DNA from 4 places in the Pseudonocardia sp. NPDC049635 genome. Region 4 is predicted to be linked to each of the others. Evidence: predicted binding sites of a transcription regulator. Region 4 holds the regulator's gene; each other region holds the start of a gene.
The links. Region 4 encodes LexA, which represses DNA repair genes until DNA is damaged. Its sites were predicted from a motif close to CGAACACGTGTTCG; they were not measured.
Positions count from the first base shown of each region.

Region 1: the regulator LexA is predicted to act here: its motif matches at 2,332-2,345, upstream of uvrA (excinuclease ABC subunit UvrA).
Region 2: the regulator LexA is predicted to act here: its motif matches at 3,658-3,671, upstream of AB0J24_RS22665 (BldC family transcriptional regulator).
Region 3: the regulator LexA is predicted to act here: its motif matches at 1,325-1,338, upstream of recN (DNA repair protein RecN).

Region 1 covers NZ_JBFAON010000020.1:61,083-66,958, forward strand. The annotation lists gene rnhA (ribonuclease HI) at 1-81, opposite strand, end outside; gene AB0J24_RS21630 (hypothetical protein) at 107-979, opposite strand; gene AB0J24_RS21635 (hypothetical protein) at 1,149-1,433, shown strand; gene AB0J24_RS21640 (MBL fold metallo-hydrolase) at 1,550-2,224, opposite strand; gene uvrA (excinuclease ABC subunit UvrA) at 2,540-5,536, shown strand; gene AB0J24_RS21650 (glycosyltransferase) at 5,729-5,876, opposite strand, start outside.
Region 2 covers NZ_JBFAON010000023.1:7,692-13,567, forward strand. The annotation lists gene ccsB (c-type cytochrome biogenesis protein CcsB) at 1-590, shown strand, start outside; gene AB0J24_RS22655 (MinD/ParA family protein) at 1,435-2,901, shown strand; gene AB0J24_RS22660 (hypothetical protein) at 3,029-3,259, opposite strand; gene AB0J24_RS22665 (BldC family transcriptional regulator) at 3,321-3,533, opposite strand; gene AB0J24_RS22670 (DUF4229 domain-containing protein) at 3,790-4,104, shown strand; gene AB0J24_RS22675 (1,4-dihydroxy-2-naphthoate polyprenyltransferase) at 4,114-4,986, opposite strand; gene AB0J24_RS22680 (hypothetical protein) at 5,090-5,876, opposite strand, start outside.
Region 3 covers NZ_JBFAON010000014.1:1,993-7,868, reverse strand. The annotation lists gene recN (DNA repair protein RecN) at 1-1,267, opposite strand, end outside; gene AB0J24_RS17620 (NAD kinase) at 1,369-2,292, opposite strand; gene AB0J24_RS17615 (TlyA family RNA methyltransferase) at 2,289-3,104, opposite strand; gene AB0J24_RS17610 (hypothetical protein) at 3,107-3,313, opposite strand; gene AB0J24_RS17605 (HAD hydrolase-like protein) at 3,420-4,415, opposite strand; gene AB0J24_RS17600 (hypothetical protein) at 4,405-5,876, opposite strand, start outside.
Region 4 covers NZ_JBFAON010000003.1:110,817-116,692, forward strand. The annotation lists gene AB0J24_RS05320 (vitamin B12-dependent ribonucleotide reductase) at 1-1,374, opposite strand, end outside; gene nrdR (transcriptional regulator NrdR) at 1,535-2,023, opposite strand; gene AB0J24_RS05330 (hypothetical protein) at 2,428-2,973, opposite strand; gene lexA (transcriptional repressor LexA) at 3,308-4,042, shown strand; gene AB0J24_RS05340 (hypothetical protein) at 4,062-5,180, opposite strand; gene hflX (GTPase HflX) at 5,273-5,876, opposite strand, start outside.

The sequences.
Region 1 (5,876 bases), on a different contig from region 4:
GCCGTAGCGCAGTACCGCGCCCCAGCCGCCCGGACCCGGGTTGGGCACGCAGGCACCGTCGGTGAAGATCTCCACGACCACCGTCACGGGCCGCGACGTTAGCGGCTCAGTAGAGGTCGTAGGACGCCCGGGCCGCCGTGAAACCGTGCCCGGTGCGGGCGTCGCGGCACTCGACGCCGGTGCGCCGGCTGACGCAGGTGAGGTCGCCGCGGGTCAGATGGGTTCCGTAGTCGAGCATCGCGGCGCCGGTCGCCGCGGGCGCCGGGTCGCAGCTCGTGCGGGAACCGGCTGCCCCGCCGACGACGAGACCGGCGTCGGCGGGACAGCCGTCGATCGTCCAGTCCCGGGTGGCGACGTCGCAGCGGGCTTCACCGGCCCCCATCGAGCAGGTGATGTTGCCGGTCGGGGAGGTGAAGGAGGCCGGGTCGCCGAAGCCGGCCGGATCGGCGGGCGTGCTGTCCGCGACGAGATCGGCCGGCACCACGGCCGGTGTCTCCACCTGCGCCGATCCTGTGCTTCCCGCCTCCTGCGCATCCGGTTCCGCCGTGATCGCGCCGACGACGGCCAGCACGAGTGCCACGACGACCGCGACGGCCGCGATCCGGTGCGGCACCCGCTCCCGGACCGCACCGGCGAGCGCGCCGGCCCGGCCGGTGTCGATCGCGTCGAGGGCACGGCGCCACGCGGGCCGCGCCGACGGCCCGGCCGGGAACACCGACGGCACCGGGGCCCGGCCGGGCGGGACGGACGCCGGGGAGACGGCGTGCCAGGGCAGCGGCGGGGTGCGCGGGCCCGGCTCGTGCACGGGGCCGGGCAGCTCCGCCGTGCCCGGGCCCGCGGCGCCCGGCGCCGGCCCTGGTGCCTGCGGCGGCCGGGGCTGTGGCACGGACGGTGCGTCCAGCACGGTGGCGGTGGGGTGACCGTTGTGCTCGGGATCGGGCGGGGCGGGGGATCGGTCGTCGGCGTGGGGAGCGCTCATCGGTCGAGGACCGTAGGTCGGGACCGGCACCTGGCGCAGCGGCCGATCGGAGCAGTAACGACGGCCGGTCGCCTCGTTACGGTGACGGTCCGCCCCGAGCGCCGAGCGGCTGATCGGATCGCCGGAGGGCAGGAGCTGGTCGTTCACCGGTAGTGCGATCCTGAACCGCGTGAGCCAGGCCCTCTACGAGATCACGGTGAACGCGTTGCTGGACCGGGACCGCCCGCTCACCCGGGCGGAATGGGACGCCGCCGTCGCCCGGGTGGGCGGGAACCGGGTGCCGCAACTTCTCGACGAACTGGACCACGCCGGGCTGCTCGAACCCGGGCTGTTCGCGATCGCCGTGCCCGCGGCGTGGGAGGCGGCGGAGCGGCCGTGGGAGCGGCTGCCCGGCGAGCGGTGGCGGGAGCTGTTCGTGGCGGCCGGCCGGAGCTACCCGGCCGACCCGGGGTGAGGCAACGGCGGATCGGGGTCGGTGTCCGGCCCGGCCGACTTCCCGAGCGGCACAGCGACCGCCGGGGCCGCCTGCCCGGCACGGGCGACCCCGGTCCGCGAGCGTGTCCGCGGCTCCTACCAGCCACGGGCCTTCCACTCCGGCAGGCCCGGGCGCTGCTCGCCGATCGTGGAGTCGTCCCCGTGCCCGGGGTAGAACCAGGTGTCGTCGGGCAGCGCGTCGAAGACCCGCTCCTCCAGGTCCGCGAGCAGCTGCGCGTTGTCCTCCGGCGACCAGGTCTTCCCCGGCCCGCCGGGGAACAGGCTGTCCCCGGTGAACAGGTGCGGCCGGTCGGCCCCGCGGTAGAGCAGCGCGATCGAGCCCGGGGTGTGCCCGCGCAGGTGGATGACCTCCAGCTCGATCTCACCGAAGGCGAGCCGGTCGCCGTGCTCGACGAACTCGTCCATCGGCGCCGGGAGCTCCGGCGCGTCCAGCGGGTGCGCGATCAGCCGGGGCTCGAACATCCCGGCGATCGCACCGAGCGCCTGCCAGTGGTCGTGGTGCCGGTGCGTCGTCACCAGGTGCCGCAGGTCGGGGCGCTCGTCGGTGGCGCCGATCAGGTCCGCGATCCGGCTCGGCTCGGCGGCGGCGTCGATCAGCAGCGCCTCCCCGGTCTGCTTGCAGACCAGCAGGTAGGCGTTGTTGTCCATCTCGCCGACCGAGATCTTGCTGATGCTGAGCCGGTCCAGGTCACGACGGATGGCGGGGCCGCCGGGCTCGGTGTGACCGGTGTAGTTCTCCAGGACGTCCACGGCGCGAGGGTAGCTGCCGGTGGCGCACGTCGCCGTGGGGTGAACCCACCGGTCCGGGCTCCGGTCCGCCCGCCACCCCGCCGGGGGCCGTCCCCCGGCGGGGTGGTCGAACATGCGTACGAGTATCGTGCGTCGCGTACCGACCGGCGCGTGGCGGCGTGCATCCACCGAGGGGCGACCGCGACGACGCCTGCTCGCCGCGTTCCTGTCGGGGGCGCGGCCTAGCATCGAATCCGGAACGGGACGACCCTCGCCAGCCAGGAGGCGCGCATCGTGAGCGACCACAGCACCGACCGCCCGGACGTCGGCGACACCCTGTCCCCGGGTGCGTCGCCGGTCCCCAGCGGTCCGCGGCTGGTCGTCCGCGGTGCGCGCGAGCACAACCTGCAGGGCGTCGACATCGACCTGCCGCGCGACAGCATGATCGTGTTCACCGGGCTGTCCGGTTCCGGAAAGTCCAGCCTGGCCTTCGACACGATCTTCGCCGAGGGTCAGCGGCGCTACGTCGAGTCGCTCTCGGCGTACGCCCGGCAGTTCCTCGGGCAGATGGACAAGCCCGATGTCGACTTCATCGAGGGTCTCTCGCCCGCGGTCTCGATCGACCAGAAGTCGACCAACCGCAACCCGCGGTCGACGGTCGGCACGATCACCGAGATCCACGACTACCTGCGGTTGCTCTACGCCCGCGCCGGCGTCCCGCACTGCCCGCAGTGCGGTGAGCGGATCGCGAAGCAGACCCCGCAGCAGATCGTCGACCAGGTGCTGGAGATGGAGCAGGGCAGCCGGTTCCAGGTGCTCGCCCCGGTCGTGCGGACCCGCAAGGGCGAGTTCGTCGACCTGTTCTCCACCCTGCAGTCGCAGGGCTACTCCCGGGTGCTGGTCGACGGCACCGTGCACCAGCTGACGGATCCGCCGAAGCTCAAGAAGCAGGAGAAGCACGACATCTCGGTGGTCGTCGACCGGCTCTCGGTCAAGGTGACGGCCAAGCAGCGGCTCACCGACTCGGTCGAGACCGCGCTGCGCCTCGCCGACGGTCTGGTCGTGCTCGACTTCGTCGATCTGCCGGCCGACGACCCGGGGCGCGAGCGGCGTTTCTCCGAGCGGATGGCCTGCCCGAACGGGCACACCATCGCGGTCGACGATCTCGAGCCGCGCACCTTCTCCTTCAACTCGCCCTACGGCGCCTGCCCGGCCTGCACCGGTCTGGGCATCAAGAAGGAGGTCGATCCGGAGCTCGTCGTCCCCGATCCGGACCGCTCCCTGGCCGACGGGGCGATCGCACCCTGGTCGGCCGGGCACAACGCCGAGTACTTCGGCAGGCTGCTGTCCGGGTTGTCCACGGCGATCGGCTTCCGGATGGACACCCCGTGGCGCAAGCTGCCCGCCGCCGCGCAGAAGGCGGTGCTGCAGGGCAGCGACGACCAGGTCCACGTCCGCTACCGCAACCGCTACGGCCGGGAGCGCTCCTACTACGCGAACTTCGAGGGCGTCATGCCCTTCCTGGAGCGTCGTCTCGAGCAGACCGAGTCGGAGTCGCAGCGTGAGCGCTACGAGGGCTACATGCGTGACATCCCGTGCCCCGCGTGCGGTGGCTCCCGGCTGCGCCCCGAGGTCCTGTCAGTCACGATGTCGCACCGCGACCTGGGGGAGCGGTCGATCGCCCAGGTCTCCAACATGTCCGTCGCGGAGTGCGCGGACTTCCTGAACGGCATGGTGCTCGACGACCGCCAGGCGATGATCGCCGGAGCGGTGCTCAAGGAGATCCAGGCCCGGCTCGGGTTCCTGCTCGACGTGGGGCTCGAGTACCTGTCGCTCGACCGCGCCGCCGGGACGCTGTCCGGTGGCGAGGCACAGCGCATCCGGCTGGCCACCCAGATCGGCTCCGGCCTGGTCGGGGTGCTCTACGTGCTCGACGAGCCGTCGATCGGGCTGCACCAGCGGGACAACCGCCGGTTGATCGACACCCTGACCCGGCTGCGCGACCTCGGGAACACGCTGATCGTCGTCGAACACGACGAGGACACCATCCGGGCCAGCGACTGGGCGGTCGACATCGGCCCGGGCGCCGGGGAGCACGGCGGGCACATCGTGCACTCCGGGCCGGTCGCCGAGCTGGAGTCGCACGACACCTCGCTGACCGGTGCCTACCTGTCGGGCCGCCGGTCGATCCCGCTGCCGCAGCGGCGCGAGCTCGACCACTCCCGGAAGCTGTCGATCATCGGTGCGCGTGAGCACAACCTGCGCGGGATCGACGTCGACATCCCGCTCGGCGGGCTGGTGTCGATCACCGGGGTCTCCGGGTCCGGCAAGTCGACCCTGATCAACGACATCCTGGCCACCGTCCTGGCGAACCGGCTCAACGGTGCCCGCCAGGTCCCCGGCAGGCACACCCGGATCAACGGTGTCGACGAGCTCGACAAGCTGGTGCGGGTCGACCAGTCGCCGATCGGGCGGACCCCGCGGTCCAACCCCGCCACCTACACCGGCGTGTGGGACAAGGTGCGGAAGCTGTTCGCCGCGACCACCGAGGCGAAGGTCCGCGGGTACGCCGAGGGCCGGTTCTCCTTCAACGTCAAGGGCGGCCGCTGCGAGGCGTGCACCGGCGACGGCACGATCAAGATCGAGATGAACTTCCTGCCGGACGTCTACGTCCCCTGCGAGGTCTGCAAGGGGGCCCGGTACAACCGGGAGACGCTCGAGGTCCACTACAAGGGCAAGACCGTCGCCGACGTCCTCGACATGCCGATCGAGGAGGCCGCCGAGTTCTTCGAGCCGATCACCTCGATCGCGCGCTACCTGCGGACCCTGGTCGACGTCGGTCTCGGCTACGTGCGGCTCGGGCAGCCCGCCCCGACCCTGTCCGGGGGGGAAGCGCAGCGGGTGAAGCTGGCCAGCGAGCTGCAGAAGCGCAGCAACGGCCGCACCGTCTACATCCTCGACGAGCCCACCACCGGGCTGCACTTTGAGGACGTCCGCAAGCTCCTCGCCGTGATCCAGGGCCTGGCCGACAAGGGCAACACGGTGATCGTCATCGAGCACAACCTCGACGTCATCAAGACCTCCGACTGGATCATCGACATGGGCCCCGAGGGTGGGTCCGGTGGTGGGACCGTGGTCGCCCAGGGCACCCCCGAACAGGTCGCGGCCCACCCGGAGAGTCACACCGGGCGGTTCCTGCGTGATCTGGTCACCCCGGACGCCGCCCCCGCCGGGCCGACCCGCAGGCGCACCGGCGCAGCGACGAAGGGGGCGAAGGGCACATCGACCGCGTCGGCGGTGTCCCGGCGCCGCGCCGCCTCCGCGGCGAGCTGAGGAGGGCCCGAGCGTGTGACGCGCGGGGTAGCGAGCTGAGCAGGTGGCGAGCGTGTGATGCGCGGGGTGGCGAGCGTGTCACGCCGAGGCGGTGAGCAGGGGCCTCTCGTCGGTCCGGCTCGCACACGGCGCCCACGGGCGTGGCGAGCAGGCCGATCCCGGTGGGGTCCCGGCGCTCCGAGGGCAGGCCGGTCAGGCGTGCCGGCGGATGCGTGCCGCTCGGCGACGGCTGAGGTCGCCGAGGAGGAACAGCCCGTACCGTCGGAGGAGCGCCGCGTAGCATCCGGCGACCCCGACCACCCGGTCCCGGCGGCGGATCGCCGGCTCGGCCTCGCGGATC
Region 2 (5,876 bases), on a different contig from region 4:
CGGTCGGCGCGTGGCTGGTGCTGGTCCGCAAGCACCCGCCGCTGCGCCCGGCCGGGGTGTTCGTGCTGACCCCGATCCTGCTGCTGATGTTCATCACCGGCACCGTGCTGTACGCCGAGGCCGCGCCCGTCGTCCCGGCGCTGCAGTCGTACTGGATCATCATCCACGTCACCACGATCACGCTGGCGTCGGGGATGCTGCTGGTCCCCGGGGTGGCGAGCCTGCTGTTCCTGATGAAGCGCAACAACCGGCCGGCCGCGCTGGCCGCGAAGCTCCCCGGTGCCGAGATGCTCGACCGGTTGGCCTACCGGGTGACGGTGCTCGCCTTCCCGCTGTACACGTTCGGGATCATCACCGGCGCGGTCTGGGCCGAGGCGGCCTGGGGCCGGTTCTGGGGCTGGGACCCGAAGGAGACCGTCGCGTTCGTCGCATGGGTGCTCTACGCCGCCTACCTGCATGCCCGTGCGACCGCCGGCTGGCGGACCTCGCGGGCGGCCTGGATCAACACGGCCGGCTTCGCCACGATCGTGTTCAACCTGTTCTTCATCAACATGGTGGTTGCCGGGCTGCACTCGTACGCAGGGGTGTGAGGCGCCTCGACCACCGGGACCAGCACGGCTACCGTCGGTCCCCGTGAGTGAGAACGGTTCCGGCGAGCAGCCCGACGGATCGGTGGGCCGCTACGTGCGGGAGCGCTGGGGCGCGGCGGAGGCACCCGCACGATCCTTCGGACGGCGTCGTCGTTCGTCCGGTGATGACGCTGCGCAGCCGGACGGCGGTGCGCAGCCGGCTGCGTCGCAGCCGCGTCCGCCGTCGGCGGCGGAGCGGGCGGCCTCGGCTCCCGCGCCCGGCCGTGCCGCGGTCGGCACCCAGACGCCTCCCGCCGGCTCGGCGTGGGGCAGCGAGCTACCGGAGATCGACGACGACCTGGTCGACGAGATCGACCCCTCCACGCCCCCGCACGGGCTGGACCTCTCGGCACTGCAGGCGCGATCCGCTGCGGTGCAGGAGCAGCCGCCGGCGGAGCCCGGGCACCCCGGTGCGGCCCGATCGGACGACGGCCGCCACCGGGCTCCCGACGACCCCTATCCGGCGGGGCAGGACGTCGGTCCCGACGACACCGGGCTGTACCGCTCCGGAGGCGCGCCGGACCCGGAGCCGTGGTGGACGGTGCCGGGCCGCAGCGGCCACGACGACGAGGACGGCGAGCTGATCTGGCGGCGCCCGGCCCCGGCGGGGGAGCGCCGTCCCGACGGTGACGACCTCACGGCCACCGACACGCACGCGGTCGTACCGGGGAGCGTGCACGCCGGTCCGGACGCCGGACGTGCGGGACGGCAGGCCCCGGGTGCGGGTGTGGCCGAGCCGGCCGACCGGCCGGGGGAGCCCGGCCCGGTGCCCGGTGCCGACGGTGACGCGACGCACGGGACCCCGGTGGCGGGCGGTGACGCTGCAGCCGGTGCCACCACGGACGCCGACGCGGCGCGCGGCGCTGCGTCCGTCGGCGGTGCGGCGCCCGGCGGTGTCTCGCCCGGCGGTGTCTCGACCGGCGCTGCCGCGAACGAGGATGCGCCGGGCCGAGGTGCCGGGGGCGGCGGAGCACCGGACAGCGGTGCTCCGGCGGTCGAGGAGGCGCCCGCCGGGGGCCCTGCGGGCGGTGGTGAGGTGAACGGCGACCCGGCCGGGCGGCCCGCGGGTGGCGTGGGGGCCGAGCCGGGTGGTGGCCCGAGCGCCGCACGCGGTGCTCCGGCGGCGCGCGGTTCGGGCCGGGCGGCCGCGCGCCCGTCCACGGACCGGCCGTGGCGGAGCTCGTGGGACCGCGATGCGGCCGAGCGCGATGCGGCCGACCGGGCGGGCCGGGACGACGGCGCGCACGCCGGTGGGTCCCGTGCGGCCTCGGGGGCCGCGCCGCGCCGGCCGCGCTGGACGGCGCCCGAGGCGGTGGAGGCCCGTTCCGGGCAGCATCGGCGCGGCGACGGGTCGCACGGCGGCCTCGACCTGACACCGCACCGGGTGACCAGCCCGCGGCGCCCGCCGGAGAGCGGCTGGCGGCGGATGGTTTACCTGCTCACCGGAGGCCTGGTGAACCCGGGGGAGAGCCCCGCGGAACTGCACCGCCGCGACTTGGTCGCCCGCTTGAACCGGCCGCTGCTCAACGCGCACAAGATCGCGATGCTGAGCCTGAAGGGCGGGGTCGGGAAGACGACGGTGACCGCGACGCTGGGCGCCACGTTCGCCTCCCATCGCGGGGACCGGGTGGTCGCGGTGGACGCGAACCCGGACCGCGGCACGCTCAGCCAGAAGATCCCGCTGGAGACGACGGCGACCGTTCGGCACCTGCTCCGCGACTCCGACCGGGTGCGTCGCTACACCGACGTGCGTGCGTACACCTCGCAGGGGCAGTCGCGGCTGGAGGTGCTGGCCAGCGAGCAGGACCCGGCGGTGTCGGAGGCGTTCAGCGAGGACGACTACCGGCGCGCGGTCGACCTGCTCGAGCACTTCTACAACCTGGTGCTGACCGACTGCGGTACCGGTCTCATGCACTCCGCGATGTACGGGGTGCTGGGGATGGCCGACCAGCTCGTGATCGTGTCCTCCGGATCCATCGACGGGGCACGCAGCGCGTCGGCGACGCTGGACTGGCTGGACGCGCACGGTTACGGCAATCTCGTCCGGAACGCGGTCGTCGTGATCAACTCGGTGTACCGGCGTGCGGGTGGCGGTGTCGACCTCGACCGGGTAGCGGAGCACTTCGCCGGCCGCTGCCGGGCGGTGGTGCGGGTGCCGTTCGATCCGCACCTGGAGGAGGGTGCCGAGATCGACCTCGACCGTCTGGAGGAGCCGACGCGGATCGCGCTGCTGGAGCTCGCCGCCGCCGTGGCGGACGGGTTCCCGGTCTGAGCGGGGCCGGGGCGTGACGGGAAACACCGAAGGGCGGCTCCCGGATCGCGGGAACCGCCCTTCGGTCAAGAACTCTTGGGACTCTGGTCGGGCAGGTCTGGAGGGGCTGCGAACGGCTCGGACCGGGTCAGGTCCGTTCCGGTGGGTCCTCCTGGTTGCGGACCTTCTCGTCGAGCTGACGTAGGAAGTCCGGGTCGTCGTCGGGACCGGTGGCGCGGGGCTTCTGCGCCTTCTGACCGGTCATCCAGGGCAACTCGGGCTGCGGGAGCCTGTCGGCGACCACCTGCTCCGACCGGAGCGTCCGGACGAGCAGCACCGCGACGACGGCCGCGCCGAGCAGAAGGATCAGGAACAACATCAGGCCACCTCCGCTGTCCAGCGTAGCGAAGGTGACCTGACGTGTACGTGAAGTCGCGGGCTCAGTGCAGGCCGGGGCTCGCCTCGCTGGTGAGATCGGCGAGGAGACCGCGGACCTCGGACTCGCGGAACCGGCGGTGGCCACCCGGCGTGCGGATCGAGCCGATCCGGCCGGCCGAGGCCCAGCGCGTGACGGTCTTGGGGTCGACGCGGAAGAGGGTGGCGACCTCGCCCGGGGTCAGCAGTCGCTCGGGGGTCTGTGTCGGAGCTGCCATGGAATCCTCCCGGAGATGCAGCGTGGTGCCGAGTCGCGGTGCTGGGAGGGGTCTCCCGGAGCTCCTCGGAGCGGACACCGCTCGTTGTTTCCGGGTCATCGTGACACCTCAGACCCCAGGTACTCGAACGGTTGTCCGGAGGTAAAGGGTTCTTAAAGGGCAAAGCCGATGAAGTTCCTGAAGCGGACACCGAGGGTCGTTCCGGTAGGGGCGTGCGTCATCGCGGGCTCCGGTCGCGGACCGTACGCTGGGTGCCATGACGTCCCCGACACCCCCGCCGCAGGCAGCTGCGCGGGCTCGCGCCGGCGAGCCCGGCCTGGCTGCCACGGTGGCGCTCTACACGCTCGCCCGGCTCGGGCTGCTGGCCGCCGTCGCGCTGCTGCTCGCGCTCGCCGGAGTTCCGTTGCTCGTCGCGCTGCTGGTGGCGCTGATCGTCGCCCTCCCGCTGTCGATGCTGTTGTTCCGAGGGCTGCGCTCCCGGCTGGACCGCGCGCTCGCGGCGGCCAACGCCCGCCGCTCGGCGGAGCGGGAGTCGCTGCGCGCGCAGCTGCGCGGCGACGACCGGGCCTGAGCGGGCGGGTCAGCCGACCGCGAGGCCGACCGCGACGGCCACTGCCCAGGCGAGCAGCAGCAGGCCGGTGTCGCGCAGCACCGGGACCAGGTCCGGGCCGTCGGCGCCGCTCAGGACGGCGCGTACCGGACGCACCGCGGCGGGCAGGGCCAGGAGCACGATCAGCAGACCGGGACGGTCGAACGCGGCCGCGACGGCGATCACGAACGGCACCAGGGTGAGCGCCACGTACAGCATCCGGGTCGCGCGTGCGCCCAGTCGTACCGCGAGCGTCGACTTGCCGGCGATCCGGTCGCCCGGGATGTCGCGCAGGTTGTTGGCGACCAGCACCGCGCAGGTGAGCAGACCCGCCCCGATCGAGGCGCCGACGGTCGCCGGATCCACCGCACCGGCCTGGGTGAGCGCGGTGCCGAGCACCGCGACCGGGCCGAAGAACACGAACACCGCGACCTCGCCGAGGCCGGCGTAACCGTAGGGCCGGCTCCCCCCGGTGTAGAACCACGCCCCGAGGATGCAGAGCACCCCGACGGCGATCAGCCACCACTGCCCGGACACCACGGTCAGCGCGAGCCCGGCGAGCGCGGCGACACCGAAGCAGCCGAACGCGGCCGCCCGCACCGCCTCGGGCCGCGCGGCCCGGGACCCGACCAGCCGTTGCGGTCCGACGCGCTCGTCGTCGGTGCCGCGGATGCCGTCGGAGTAGTCGTTGGCGAAGTTGACCCCGATCACCAGCGCCACCGCGACCAGCAGCGCGAGCTGGGCGGAGCCGGGGGCCACGACACCGGCGCCGAGCGCCGAACCGGTTCCGACGAGGACGGGGGAGATCGCGGTGGGCAGGGTGCGCGGGCGCGCTCCCTCGATCCACTCTGCCGTGCTGGCCACGATGACGAACCTATCCCGCGCGGGGGCTCCGGGCCTGCCCGGAACGCCGGTGGCTCCGCCCGGGTCCCTGGGATCCGGGCGGAGCCACCGTGCGGGCCGTCGGTCAGCGTGTGCCGGAGGGCGCCCGCTGCGCCGAACCGGGGACGGGCGTAGCGGCCTGCGGAGTACCGTCCGGGACGGACGCCGGGGTGGTGTCGCTCGGATCGGTCCCGTGCGGATCGGACGTGCCGGCCGGGCCAGCCGTGCCGGCCGGGCCAGGCCGACCGGTCGCCGACGAGGCGGGGCCGGCGGGGGGCCCGGGGGCGGCGGCGGGCGCGGCCGGGGTTCCCGTCCCGCCGGTGGTGTCACCGGTTTCCGGAGCATCGGCCCCGGCCGGGTCGGCCGACCCGGGTGCGGCCGGATTCTCGGCCGGAGCATCGGTCCCGGCCGGGTCAGCCGGGTCAGCGGGGCCGGCCGGGGCGTCGCCGGCGTCGCAAGCGGGGAGGTCGGCGGGCAGCTCGCCGAGCACCGCCGTGGGAAGGTACTGGCCGTCGCCGATCCGGACGAAACCGTCAGCCTCACCGTGCCTGCACTGCACGGGGACCTCGGTCGTGTTCACCGCGATGCCGACGGACTCCGCTCCGGCCTCGGGCCGGGAGAGGATGTCGGTGTCCGGTTCGTTCCCGATCTGCACGGCGGACAGCTTCCGCGAGCCCGTCCACAGGTAGTCGACCTGCACCTGTGAGTTGTCCTTGAGCCCCAGGACGTCCCAGAAGATGCCGTCGGCGAGGTCGATCCCGGCCGGGTTGGCGACCCGACGGCCGAACTGGTCCTTGCCGCCGTTGTGGCCGTTGCGCGCGGCCGCGGCCTGCGGCACGCCCTGCGGCAGGTCCTTCCACATCTGCCGCTCG
Region 3 (5,876 bases), on a different contig from region 4:
AACCGGCATGGCACTCGCGGCCGTCGACGACAAGCACCGGGCCGGAGTCGCCGGCCGGGCGCGGCGCGACACCGACCTGCAGCCGGGCGTCGCGCATCGCGAGACCGGCGAGCTCGGCGGTGGTCGCCTCGGCCAGCCGCCCGGCCGCCTCGGTACGCGCCGCGGTCACGGCCGCTGCGTGCCCGGCCAGCTCCGCCGCCAGCTCGTCGCGCCGGGCGGCGAGCGCCGCCAGCGCGTCGTCGGAGGTGTCGAGGCCGCTCAGCCGCTCGCGCGCGGTCCGCGCCCACTCCAGCACGCCGTCGGTGTCGGCGGCGTACTTGCGGGTGAGTGAACGCAGCTCGGCCTGCCGGGCGAGCACCTGCTCGAGCCGCTCCGGGTCGGCGTCGAGCCGGTCCAGGTACCCGGACAGCTCGGCACCGGTGTCCGCGAGGACGGCGAGCGCCTCCGCGAGCCGCGGCCCCAGCTCCTGCAACGCGGGATCCCCGCTGCCCTCGACCAGGGAGCGCGCCTGCCCGACCAGATCGACCGCACCGGGGGCCTCGCCGTCGTCCGGCCCCGACAGGGCGGCCCGGGCGGACTCCGCCGCGGCGCGCAGGTCGTCGGCCTCGGCCATCCGGCGGGCGAGCTCGACGAGCTCGCGGTCCTCCCCCGGCTGCGGGTCGACGGACTCGATCTCGACCAGGCCGTGCCGCAGCATGTCGGCCTCCTGGGCCAGCCGGCGGGCATTGCCCCGGCGCTCGGCCAGCTCGGCCACGACGGTGAGCCACTCGCCGCGGACCCTCCGGTACTCGGCCAGCGGGACGGCGACCGGCCCGCCGGCGAACCGGTCGAGCAGGGCCCGCTGGTCGGAGCTGCGGAGCAGCCGGAGCTGGTCGTTCTGGCCGTGCACGGCCAGCTGCGCCTCGGCCAGCCGCCCGAGCACCCCGACCGGGACCGACCTGCCACCGAGATGGGCCCGGGACCGCCCGTCGGCGGACACGGTGCGGGCCGCGATCAGCGTGCCGTCCTCGTCCGGCTCGGCACCGACCTCCTCGGCCAGCTCGACCGCTCCCGGCGAGGCTGCGAACCTGCCCTCGACGACGGCCCGCCGAGCCCCGGACGACACCCGCGAGGACTCCGCGCGGCCGCCACCGAGCAGGTTCAGCCCGGTCACGACCATGGTCTTGCCCGCGCCCGTCTCACCGGTGAGCACGGTCAGCCCCGGGTCGAGCTCCAGGGTCGCGTCATCGATCACTCCGAGGCCCTGGATCCGCATCTCGGCCAACATGAGTGGGACCATACGTTCGAACCCCGACCGAAATCAGCGTCGACACGCGCGAGCACGCGAACAGATGTTCGTACGGTCGCTCCTGTGCGACGAGCGGTCGATCAGGTGTTCGAGGACCGGCGTTGCTGCGCGCCTCGCCAGCCGCGCACCGGCAGATCGAACTTGCGAACGAGCCGGTCCGCGAAGGGTTGCGCCGCCAGGCGCACCATCCGCACCGGCTCGGCCGCCCGGGTCAGCTCGACGCGGGCCCCGGGCGGGACCGCGATCGTCCGGCGTCCGTCGCAGTCGAGCACGGCGGACGGCCCCTCCGCCGAGACCTCGATCGCGACCGCACTGTCCGGCGCGATCACCATCGGCCGGGCGAAGAGGGCGTGCGCGTTGCTCGGCACCACCAGCATCGCCTGCACCTGCGGCCAGATCAGCGGGCCGCCCGCGGAGAACGCGTAGGCGGTCGAGCCCGTCGGCGTCGAGCACAGCACGCCGTCGCAGCCGAACGACGACACCGGCCGGCCGTCCACCTCCAGCACGACCTCCAGGATCCGACCACGGGTGGTCTTCTCGACGACGGCCTCGTTGAGCGCCCAGGTCCGGCCCAGCACGTGACCGTTGGAGCGGACCACCGCCTGCAGCGTCGTCCGTTCCTCGACCTCGTAGGCGCCTGCCGCGAGCTTGTCGAGCGCCTCGTCGAGGGTGTCCTCCTCGGCCTCGGCGAGGAACCCGACGTGGCCCAGGTTCACCCCGAGCAACGGCACCCCGGACGGCCGGGCGAGGTCCGCCGCGCGCAGCAACGTCCCGTCGCCACCGAGGACGAGGACCGCCTCCGCCCCGGCCGCACAGTCCGGGCCGGCCGCCACCTGCAGGGGTGCGAGGTGTGCGGGAAGGTCGGGATCGGCGCCGATCTCGGCCCACTCGTCGGCCAGCACCCGGGTCCGCAGGCCCAGCGCGGCCAGTTCGCCCATCACCCGCACTGCCGTCTTGCGGTTCGCCGGGCGCCCGGTGTGCAGGACGAGCAGGACCTCCCTCATGCCGGGCCGTCCGCGACGGCGGCGGCCAGCATCGGCTCCGGATCGGCAGCGGGGCCGGGGTCGCCGTCGGGGCGGCGCAGGTGCAGGAAGTACTCGACGTTGCCCGACGGGCCGGGCAGCGGGCTCGCCACCGCGCCGAGGACCTGCAGGCCGTGCTCACCCGCCGCGACGGCGACACCGCGCAGCGCATCGACGCGCAGTGCGGGATCGCGCACGACGCCACCCGAACCGAGCCGGTTCTTCCCGACCTCGAACTGCGGTTTGACCATGGGGAGCAGCGACCCGCCGGGCGCGGTGCACGCGGCGAGCGCGGGCAGCACGGTCCGCAGGGAGATGAACGACAGGTCGGCGACGGTCAGGTCGACCTGCCCGCCGATCTGGTCCGGCTCCAGAGCACGGACGTTGGTGCGATCGTGCACCCGCACCCGCTCGTCGGACTGCAGCCGCCAGACGAGCTGTCCGTAACCGACGTCGACGGCGACGACCTCGCGGGCGCCGCGATCGAGCAGCACGTCGGTGAACCCGCCGGTGGAGGCGCCGGCGTCCAGGCAGCGCAGCCCCGCGGGATCGACCACGGTGAACGCGTCGAGCGCGCCGAGGAGCTTCTTCGCCCCGCGCGACGCCCACTCCGGGCCGTCGTCGGGCCGGACCACGACGGGCGCGTCCCGTTCGACGACCGTCGCCGGCTTCTCGGCGGGCATGCCGTTCACGGTGACCCGGCCGGCCGCGATGAACTCCGCGGCCTGGCCCCGCGATCGCGCAAGCTTGCGCCGGACGAGCTCGGCGTCCAGCCGGGCACGGATCGGTGGCACGCTCAGCCCCGTTCCGAGTCGGCGCCCAGCGCGCGGCCGAGGGCGCCGTGCACCCGCTCGAAGGCGGCAGGGTGCTCGGAGACCGGCCGGCCGTCGAGATCGTCGAGGCCGGCCACCGCGGCCTCGACGTCGGCACGCAGCGCGCTGACCGGGCGGACTTCCGCCTGCCGCGGGTCACCGGGGCGCGGGCCGGGGGTGGGGACGCTCATCGCTGATCTCCGGGGACGGGGGTCTCGCGGGCCACGGTAGCCGAACACGCCGGGGCGCGATCGCGGGCACCGTTGTGGCCCGGTCCCGGCCGGCGGGGCCGACGGTTCAGGCGCCGATGCCGAGCTCGGCGAGCGCGGCGGCGGCCGCAGCGCCCTCGGCGCTCACCCGGGTCTCGCCGTGCTCCCAGGCGAGGGCACACAGTGCCCGGAGCGCATCGACCGCCGGGTCCGGTCCACCACCGCGTCCGGTGAGCCGCAACCCGTCCGGTCCGTGCTCGACCTGCCAGCCGGGGCGCGGCCCGGGCGACAGCTCGTCCGGGTGCCTGCCGAGTGCCGCGAGGTCGGCGCCGATGTAGGTGGGCCGCAGCGCGGGTGGCGCGGCGAGCAGGTCGGCCGCCCCGTTCACGCCGGTCAGCACCATCAGTGACGGCACCCCTAGCGCGTTCGCACCCTCGATGTCGGTGTCGAGCCGGTCCCCGACGACCAGCGGGCGGGTCGCATCCCCCTGCGCCTCCCGCAGCAGCCGGGCCGCCGGCTTCCCCGCGACCTGCGGCTGCGCCTCGGTCGCGGTGCGCACGACCTGCACCATGGAACCGTTGCCGGGCAACCGGCCGCGGTCGGTCGGCAGGGTCGGATCGACGTTCGTCGCGACCCACAGCGCGCCGGCCCGGACCGCGACGACGGCCTCGGCGAGGTTCCGCCATCCGGTGTCCGGTGAATGTCCCTGGACGACGGCGACGGCCTCGGCCGCCGTGGCGACCACCGTGAGCCCGCGGGCGCGGACCTCGTCGGCGAGGGCTTCGGTACCGACGACGAGGACCGGTGAGCCGGCCGGGAGCTGCTCGGCCAGCATCGTGGCGGCGGCCTGTGAGCTGGTGCGCACGTCGGCGATCCCGGCCGGGAAACCCAGCTCGGTCAGGTGTGCCGCGACGTCCGCGGGACTGCGGGACGCGTTGTTCGTGACGTAGACCGTCCGCACTCCCCGCGCTGCGGCGGCGAGGACGGCGTCCAGCGCGCCCGGCACGACCTCGGGGCCGCGGTAGAGGGTTCCGTCCAGGTCGGCGAGCAGGACGTCGTGCCGGGACAACAGATCATCGGTCATGGCTGCGCCGTTCCGGGTCGACGACCGTGCCCTCGGCCGCTGTGTCCTGTGTGGCTGTGTCCCCACCGGGCGTGTCCTCAGCGGCTGCGTCGTCGGTGGCCGGGTCCTCGCTGACCGGGTCCTCGGTCGCCGGACCCTCGGTCGTCGGGTCCCCGGTCGCGAGGTCGCCGGCGGTCGCGTCCTCGGCGGCAGCGTCCTGGGTGGCCGGGCTCTCCGCTACAACATCCTCGGCGGACGTGCCCGACCCGGCGGCCTCGTCGGTCGCGGACCCGCCCGCCACCGGCTCGTCGACCCGCCCGCGGGCGGGGCCGATCTCGTCGGGCCGTCCGGCCATCGGCTCCTCGATCGGTTCCGATGCCGTTGTCGCGTGGGCCGCCGGGTCCTCGTCGGACCGGTACTCCGCCGCCGGGCCCTCGCCGTCCGTCGGCCCGTCAGTCGGCGCCGGCCCGTCGGTCGGCGCCGGCTCACCGGGCGGCACCGGCTCACCGGGCGCGCGCCCGGTGAGGTCCACGGCTCCCGCCGCGTCCACGGCGGGAGCCTCGTCCACGGCGGGAGCCTCGTCCGCCGCGCGGTGGGCCCCCGGGCCTGGGGGCGGCCCCGCCTCCTCCGGCAGCTCCTCGTAACCGATGGTCAGCTCGTCGTCGTCGGACGGCGGGAGATCCTCCCCCGTCAGTTCGGCGATCCGGAGGGCGGCGTCGGTCTGTCCCTCGGTGTCGGCGTCGTGGGCATGGACGAACCACTGGATGGCGTCGGCCTCACGACCGGCGGCGAGCAGGTTGTCGGCGTAGGCGTAGAACAGCCGTGGGCTCCACGGGTCACGTGCGGCCGGGTCGAGCTCGGGCACCTGCAACCCGACGACGGCGGCGTCCAGCTCGCCGAGATCCCGCCGGGCACCGGCTGCGACGATGAGCAGCTCAATGCGCTCCTCCCGGCCCAGGTCCCGCGCCTCGGGACTGCGCGCCAGGTCGAGTGCCCGTTCTGGGCGACCGAGGGCACGCTCGATGTCGGCCATCACGTGCACGTGGCCGGGCCCCCCGCCCATCCGGCGGGCGGCACGGAACTCACCGAGGGCCTCGTTCCACTCACCCGCGTGGTAGGCGACGATCCCGGCCGCCTCCCGCACCACCGCGATCCGCGATGCACGTCGCCGGGCGTACCGGACGTGCTCCAGCGCCAACGCCGGGTCCTCGTCCACCAGCACACCGGCGGCGACCAGGTGCCTGGCGACGCTTTCCGCGGTCTCCTTCTGCAGTCCGCGCAGATCGCGCCGGACCCCGGGGTCGAGTTCGGCAGCCGAGACCGAGTCGGGGAGATCCGGCTCGGCGACGAAGGTCCGCTCGGCGGACTCGGGGATACGACGGGGACGCTCGCGGCGGTCACGCTGGTCGGGGCCGCCGTGCGACCGTCGCCCGGGCCCGCCGCGGCTGTCGTCGCGGCGCGCCGGCCGGTCGTCCCGGTGAC
Region 4 (5,876 bases):
CAGGTTCGCGTAGCCGATCCCCAGCTGACGGAACCGGCGGGTCGTCTCGGCGATCGGGTCGGTCGGGAAGTCCGCGAAGCAGATGGAGATGTCCATCGCGGTGATGATCAGCTCGACGGCCTTCGCGAAGGTCTCGGCGTCGAACCGGTCCTCGGCGTCGAGGAACTTCAGCAGGTTCAGCGACGCGAGGTTGCAGCTGGAGTTGTCCAGGTGCATGTACTCCGAGCAGGGGTTGGACGCCGTGATCCGCCCCGACTCGGGCGTCGTGTGCCAGTCGTTGATCGTGTCGTCGTACTGGACGCCGGGGTCGGCGCAGTTCCAGGCCGCCTCGGCGATCCCGCGGAAGAGCTTCCGGGCGTTGATGCGGTCGATGACCTCGCCGGTCATCCGGGCACGCAGACCGAAGTCGGTGTCCTCCTCGACCGCGCGCATGAACTCGTCGCTCACACGGACCGAGTTGTTCGCGTTCTGGTACTGCACCGAGGTGATGTCGGTCCCACCCAGGTCCATGTCGAACCCGGCATCACGCAGCACCCGGACCTTGGCCTCCTCCTTGGCCTTGGTCTCGACGAACTCCTCGATGTCGGGGTGGTCGACGTCGAGGACGACCATCTTCGCGGCCCGCCGGGTCGCACCGCCCGACTTGATGGTGCCCGCGGAGGCGTCCGCGCCGCGCATGAAGGAGACCGGGCCGGAGGCGGTGCCACCGGAGGACAGCAGCTCCCTCGACGAGCGGATCCGCGACAGGTTCAGGCCGGCACCGGAGCCGCCCTTGAAGATCAGGCCCTCCTCCCGGTACCAGTTCAGGATCGACTCCATGGTGTCGTCGACCGAGAGGATGAAGCAGGCGCTGACCTGCTGCGGGCTCGCGGTGCCCACGTTGAACCAGACCGGCGAGTTGAAGCTGAACACCTGGTGCAGCAGCATCCAGGTCAGTTCGTGGTCGAAGATCTCGGCGTCCGCCTCGGTGGCGAAGTAACCGTGTTCGACGCCGGCCCGCCGGTAGGTCCCGACGACCCGGTCGATGAGCTGGCGCAAGCTGGACTCGCGGGTCTCGCTGCCCACGGCACCGCGGAAGTACTTGCTGGTGACGATGTTCGTGGCGTTCACCGACCAGGACCGCGGGAACTCGACCCCGCGCTGCTCGAAGTTCACCGTGCCGTCCCGCCAGTTCGTCATCACGACGTCCCGGCGCTCCCACTCGACCTGCTCGTAGGGGTGCACACCCTCGGTCGTGAAGACCCGCTGCACGGTCAGGCCGCTGCGCTGCCGGGCACCGGCCTTCCCGCGGCCGCGCGCCTTCCCGGGCGCCGCGCCGCCCTCGGCCGCGCTGCTCCCGGTGCCTGTCGCCGGGCCCCCGACGGTCTCGGTCATGAACTGCCTCCGCATCCGACGTTCTTCTCCCGCGCGCTGGGGTGCGCGGGCACCCGAGGCGGTGCTGGGACACCACCCCCGTACCCGGTCCGGCCGGACCGACCCGGTCGCCGCCCACGGATGCGCCCTGCGCACCCGCACCGGCGGCGCTGGACCGGCGTCAGCCGCCCCGGTTGCCGGCCCCGCCGTCGGCTGCTTCCCCGGCAGCCGTCGACCGGAGGTCGGCGATCTCCTTCTCGAAGTCCTCGATCGAGGAGAAGGATCGGTAGACGCTCGCGAACCGCAGGTACGCGACCTCGTCGAGCTCGCGCAACGGCCCGAGGATCGCCAGCCCCACCTCGTGACTGGGGATCTCGGCCGCGCCGCGGGCCCGCACCGTCTCCTCGACCCGGTGGGCGAGCTGCTGCAGGTCGTCCTCGTCGACCGGCCGGCCCTGACACGCCCGCCGAACCCCGCCGACGACCTTCTGCCGGCTGAAGGGTTCGCTCACCCCACTGCGCTTGACGACGGCGAGCACGGTCTCCTCGACCGTGGTGAACCGACGACCGCAGTCGGTGCAGGACCGGCGGCGGCGGGTACAGGTCCCGTCGTCGGCGGTCCGGGAGTCGATCACCCGTGAATCCGGGTGGCGGCAGAACGGGCAACGCACGTCGGCACTCCCCTTCTCCCGTGACCCCGCGGGAACCCCCCGCTCCGGCACCGCGACCTACCGCGGCACTCGCTCCCCCAACCAGTGGGAGAACGACACCAATGTAACCCCTACATATTGGGGTGCGCCATCCCCGGGTCCGGTACGGCGCCAGGCTTCGCCCGATCGGGAACGAGGGTCGCACACGGCCGCGGCGACGCCAGGAGAGCACGCGGATCACGAACGTGCGCATCCGCCCTGATCAGCGCGCGTGACACGACCCCCGGGCCCGTCCGGCCCCGTGTCGCGGCCGCGACGGACGGCGGCACGGTTCGGGGACACGCCGTCGGGACGCGCCGGGCGGCAAGCTCCCTGTCACGAGCGACGGCCCGACCGGGTGCCGTGGCGGCCCCGCCGGACGACCGTCACCGGCCGGCCGGGACCGCCGCCGGGCCCGGCGGGGGAGCGAGCTCGGAGTTCCATCCGGACGCCGCATCCCCGAGCAGACCCAGGACCACGACCACCGTCGCCGAGCACAGCATGATCGCAGCCCCGGCCAGCAGGCGCTCCCCCCGGGAGCGGGCCCACAGCGCCGGACGCACCCGCCGGACGGGTGCCACGCACCGGCGCCCCGGCGGGCGCACCACCCGTGACGCCGGAGCCCACGTCCGAGCCGGGGACGTCACCGGCACCGCGGGCACCTCGGCGACCACCGTCACCGGGCCGCAGCTCGGGGCGCTCGCGGTGGCGCCGGCGACGGGCAGGGCCCACCGGGCCGCAGCCCGGGCCGCGGCGGATCCGCGGGCCGGACGCCGGACACCGGTGCACGGCACGGCGCGGGCGGGCCCCGGCTGCTCACCCGCCCCGGCCGCCCGGGACCACTGCGCCGCCCCGCCGGGCTCGGCCCGGCCCGACCGGATCGCCCACGGCCGTGGCCGTGGCGCCACCTCGCGCACGTCGAGCTCTCGCATGGCTCCTCCTGCTCATCGCGGACCACCCGCCTGCCCCGGCGGGACGGTCGCCCTCGACCCGACCGCACCCGGCCACGCGCCCTCCTCGCCCCGCCGGTCGAACGGGCGTGCGAGCTGTCTAACACCGGACACCGACAGGAATCCCGGCGATCCCGGACCGCTCCGAGTCGAATCGATGTTCGATCGAACACGTGTGCGATGTTCTACCACTGCCGCCCGCCGGAATCCACGACGGAATCCGCGACACGCGGGGACGAACTTCGAACGCATGTTTGGCGGAGCGACCGAGGACGGCTAGTGTCCGTGCCGGTACATCCTCGAGGAGGCGAATGCGATGGCAGCGGACGAGTCCGGAGGCGGTGCGTCCCCCGGACGGGGTTCCGCCGACGTCCGGGAGTTCCCCGAGCCCCGGGCCGACACGCGCGGTCTGACCCCGCGGCAGCGGAAGGTCCTGGCGGTGATCCGGGACTGGGTGGACCGCCACGGCTACCCGCCGAGCGTGCGGGAGATCGGTGACGCGGTGGGTCTGACCTCCACGTCGTCGGTGCACCACCAGCTACGGACCCTGGAGCGCAAGGGGTTCCTGCGCCGGGACCCGAACCGGACCCGCGCGGTGGACGTGCGCAGCCCCGACCAGGCAGCCGCAGGCGACGGGGCCGACGCCGACACCGACACCGGTCGTCCGGAGCGGCCCGCCCCGGCGTTCGTACCCCTGCTCGGTGACATCGCCGCCGGTGGCCCCATCCTGGCCGAGCAGGCCGTGCAGGACGTGTTCCCGCTTCCCCGCGAGATCGTCGGCGAGGGCACGCTGTTCCTGCTGAACGTCAAGGGCGACTCCATGGTGGACGCGGCGATCACCGACGGGGACTGGGTCGTCGTCCGGCAGCAGCCGGTCGCCGAGCAGGGTGAGGTGGTCGCGGCGATGATCGACGGCGAGGCGACGGTGAAGACCTTCCGACGCCGCGACGGGCACATCTGGCTGATGCCGGCCAACGACGCCTACGATCCGATCCCCGGCGACGAGGCGACGATCCTGGGCCGGGTCGTCGCGGTGCTGCGCCGACTCTGATCCGTCGGCCCGGGCGCGGTCACCGCCTGCGGCGACCGCGCCGTGTCCGGCCGTGCAGTGCCCGGCCGTGCAGTGCCCGGCCGTGCAGTGCCCGGCCGTGCAGTGCCATTGCCCCGATACCGGCGACCAGCACCCCGGCCACGGCCGCGGTACCGGCCGCAGCGGGCAGCCACGGCGGGACGGCGCGGACGTCCGGCGCCTCCGTCGGCTGAGCCACGACCGGAGCCCCCGGCGCCGTCGCGGCGGCGACCGCACCGCGGACCTCCCGGATGCCCGCCGCGGCCGATCCTCGGGCCTCGGTGGCGGAGTGCAACGTCCCACGACCGTCCAGCGCGACCGCCTCCCCCTGCGGTTCACCGGGCAACGGCACCTGCATCGGGGCCCCGCGCAGCGCCTCGACCAGATCGTCCCCGGTGACCGCGCCGTCGGGCAGCGGGAACAGCCAGGCGTCGGTGTATGTCCGCAGGACCGCGGCCCGCCCACCGTGCGCCGCGCGCGGCCCGACCGTGCCTCCGGTGATCGTCCGGGTACCGACCGCGCCCAACGGGCCGCCGCTCGTCGCCGAGTACGGCAGGACGACGTCGGCGACCCGCTCCAGCTCCACCGCGCGTTGCCCGGTGAGCCGGCCCACCGGGCGGTACACCCCGGCCGCCCCGGTGGTCTTGTCCACGATCAGCGGGGTCCCGTCGTCGGCGACGAGCACCGCCTCGGCGTCCCGCGGACCGTCCGGGTAGACGAGGTCGTAGCTGCGGGGCGGTCCACCGAAGGGCAGCACGACCAGGCGTACCGACTCGCGACGAGCCGTGTTGTCACCGATGTCGGCGACCCAGAGATCGCCGTCCGGCGCCGAACCGAGGTCCTCGACGTCGACGACCTGCACCGGCGCGCTCCGCTCCCCCGTCACGGCACAACCGGTCGGGTCCAGTGTGAACACCTGCGCGCGGCCGCCGCCGTCGACGATCGCGTGGTACCGCTGCGGCGCCCCGCCCGGGGCGCCGTCGGCGACCAGCCCGGAGATCTCGGCCAGCCGCGGGTCGGCGATCGTGCAGACCGGTGTCGGCTCCGGCAGCGCCACCGGTCCGGGCGCACCGCGTGGCTGCGCCGCGGCGGGTGCGCCGGCGACCGCGAGGGCGAGCACCGCGGCCAGCAGCGGCGCCGCGGCCCGAGCGGGCGCCGTCCGGCCGCGACCGCCGCCCTGCCCGCTGCGGGATCCGGTCGGGAACGGCCGGGTCAGCGCCCCGCCGCCGTCGCCGGCAGGTCCGGGTCGGCGACCAGGCCGGGACCGGCCGCCGCGTCGGCACCGTCACCGGCACGGACAGCCGCACGGGTGTCGGGACCGGCACCGTCACCGGCACGGAAAGCCGCACGGGTGTCGGCACCGGCACCGGTCGGGCCCCCGGCCACGGCGAACGGCAGCACCGCGGTGCCCAGCTCCGGCCCGATCCGGGCACGGATCCGGGTGCCCTCGGGGATGTGCTCCTCGGTCAGCACCTCGCCCTCGTCGTGCAGGCGGGCGACCAGCGCTCCCTCGGTGTAGGGCAGCAGCACCTCGACGTCGTACTCCGGGCGGGGCAGCAGGCCTGCGATCCGTTCCCGGAGCAGGTCCACGCCCTCACCGCGGTGCGCGGAGACGAACACCGCGTCGGGCTGCGCGTGCCGCAACCGGGCCAGCGCCAGGTCTCCCGCGGCGTCGGTCTTGTTCACCACGAGCAGCTCGGTCGGCATGCTGCCGCCCTGCTCCTCGCCGATCTCCACCAGGACCTTCCGCACCGCGGCGATCTGGTCACCGGGCAGCGGATCGGAACCGTCGACCACGTGCACCAGCAGGTCGGCC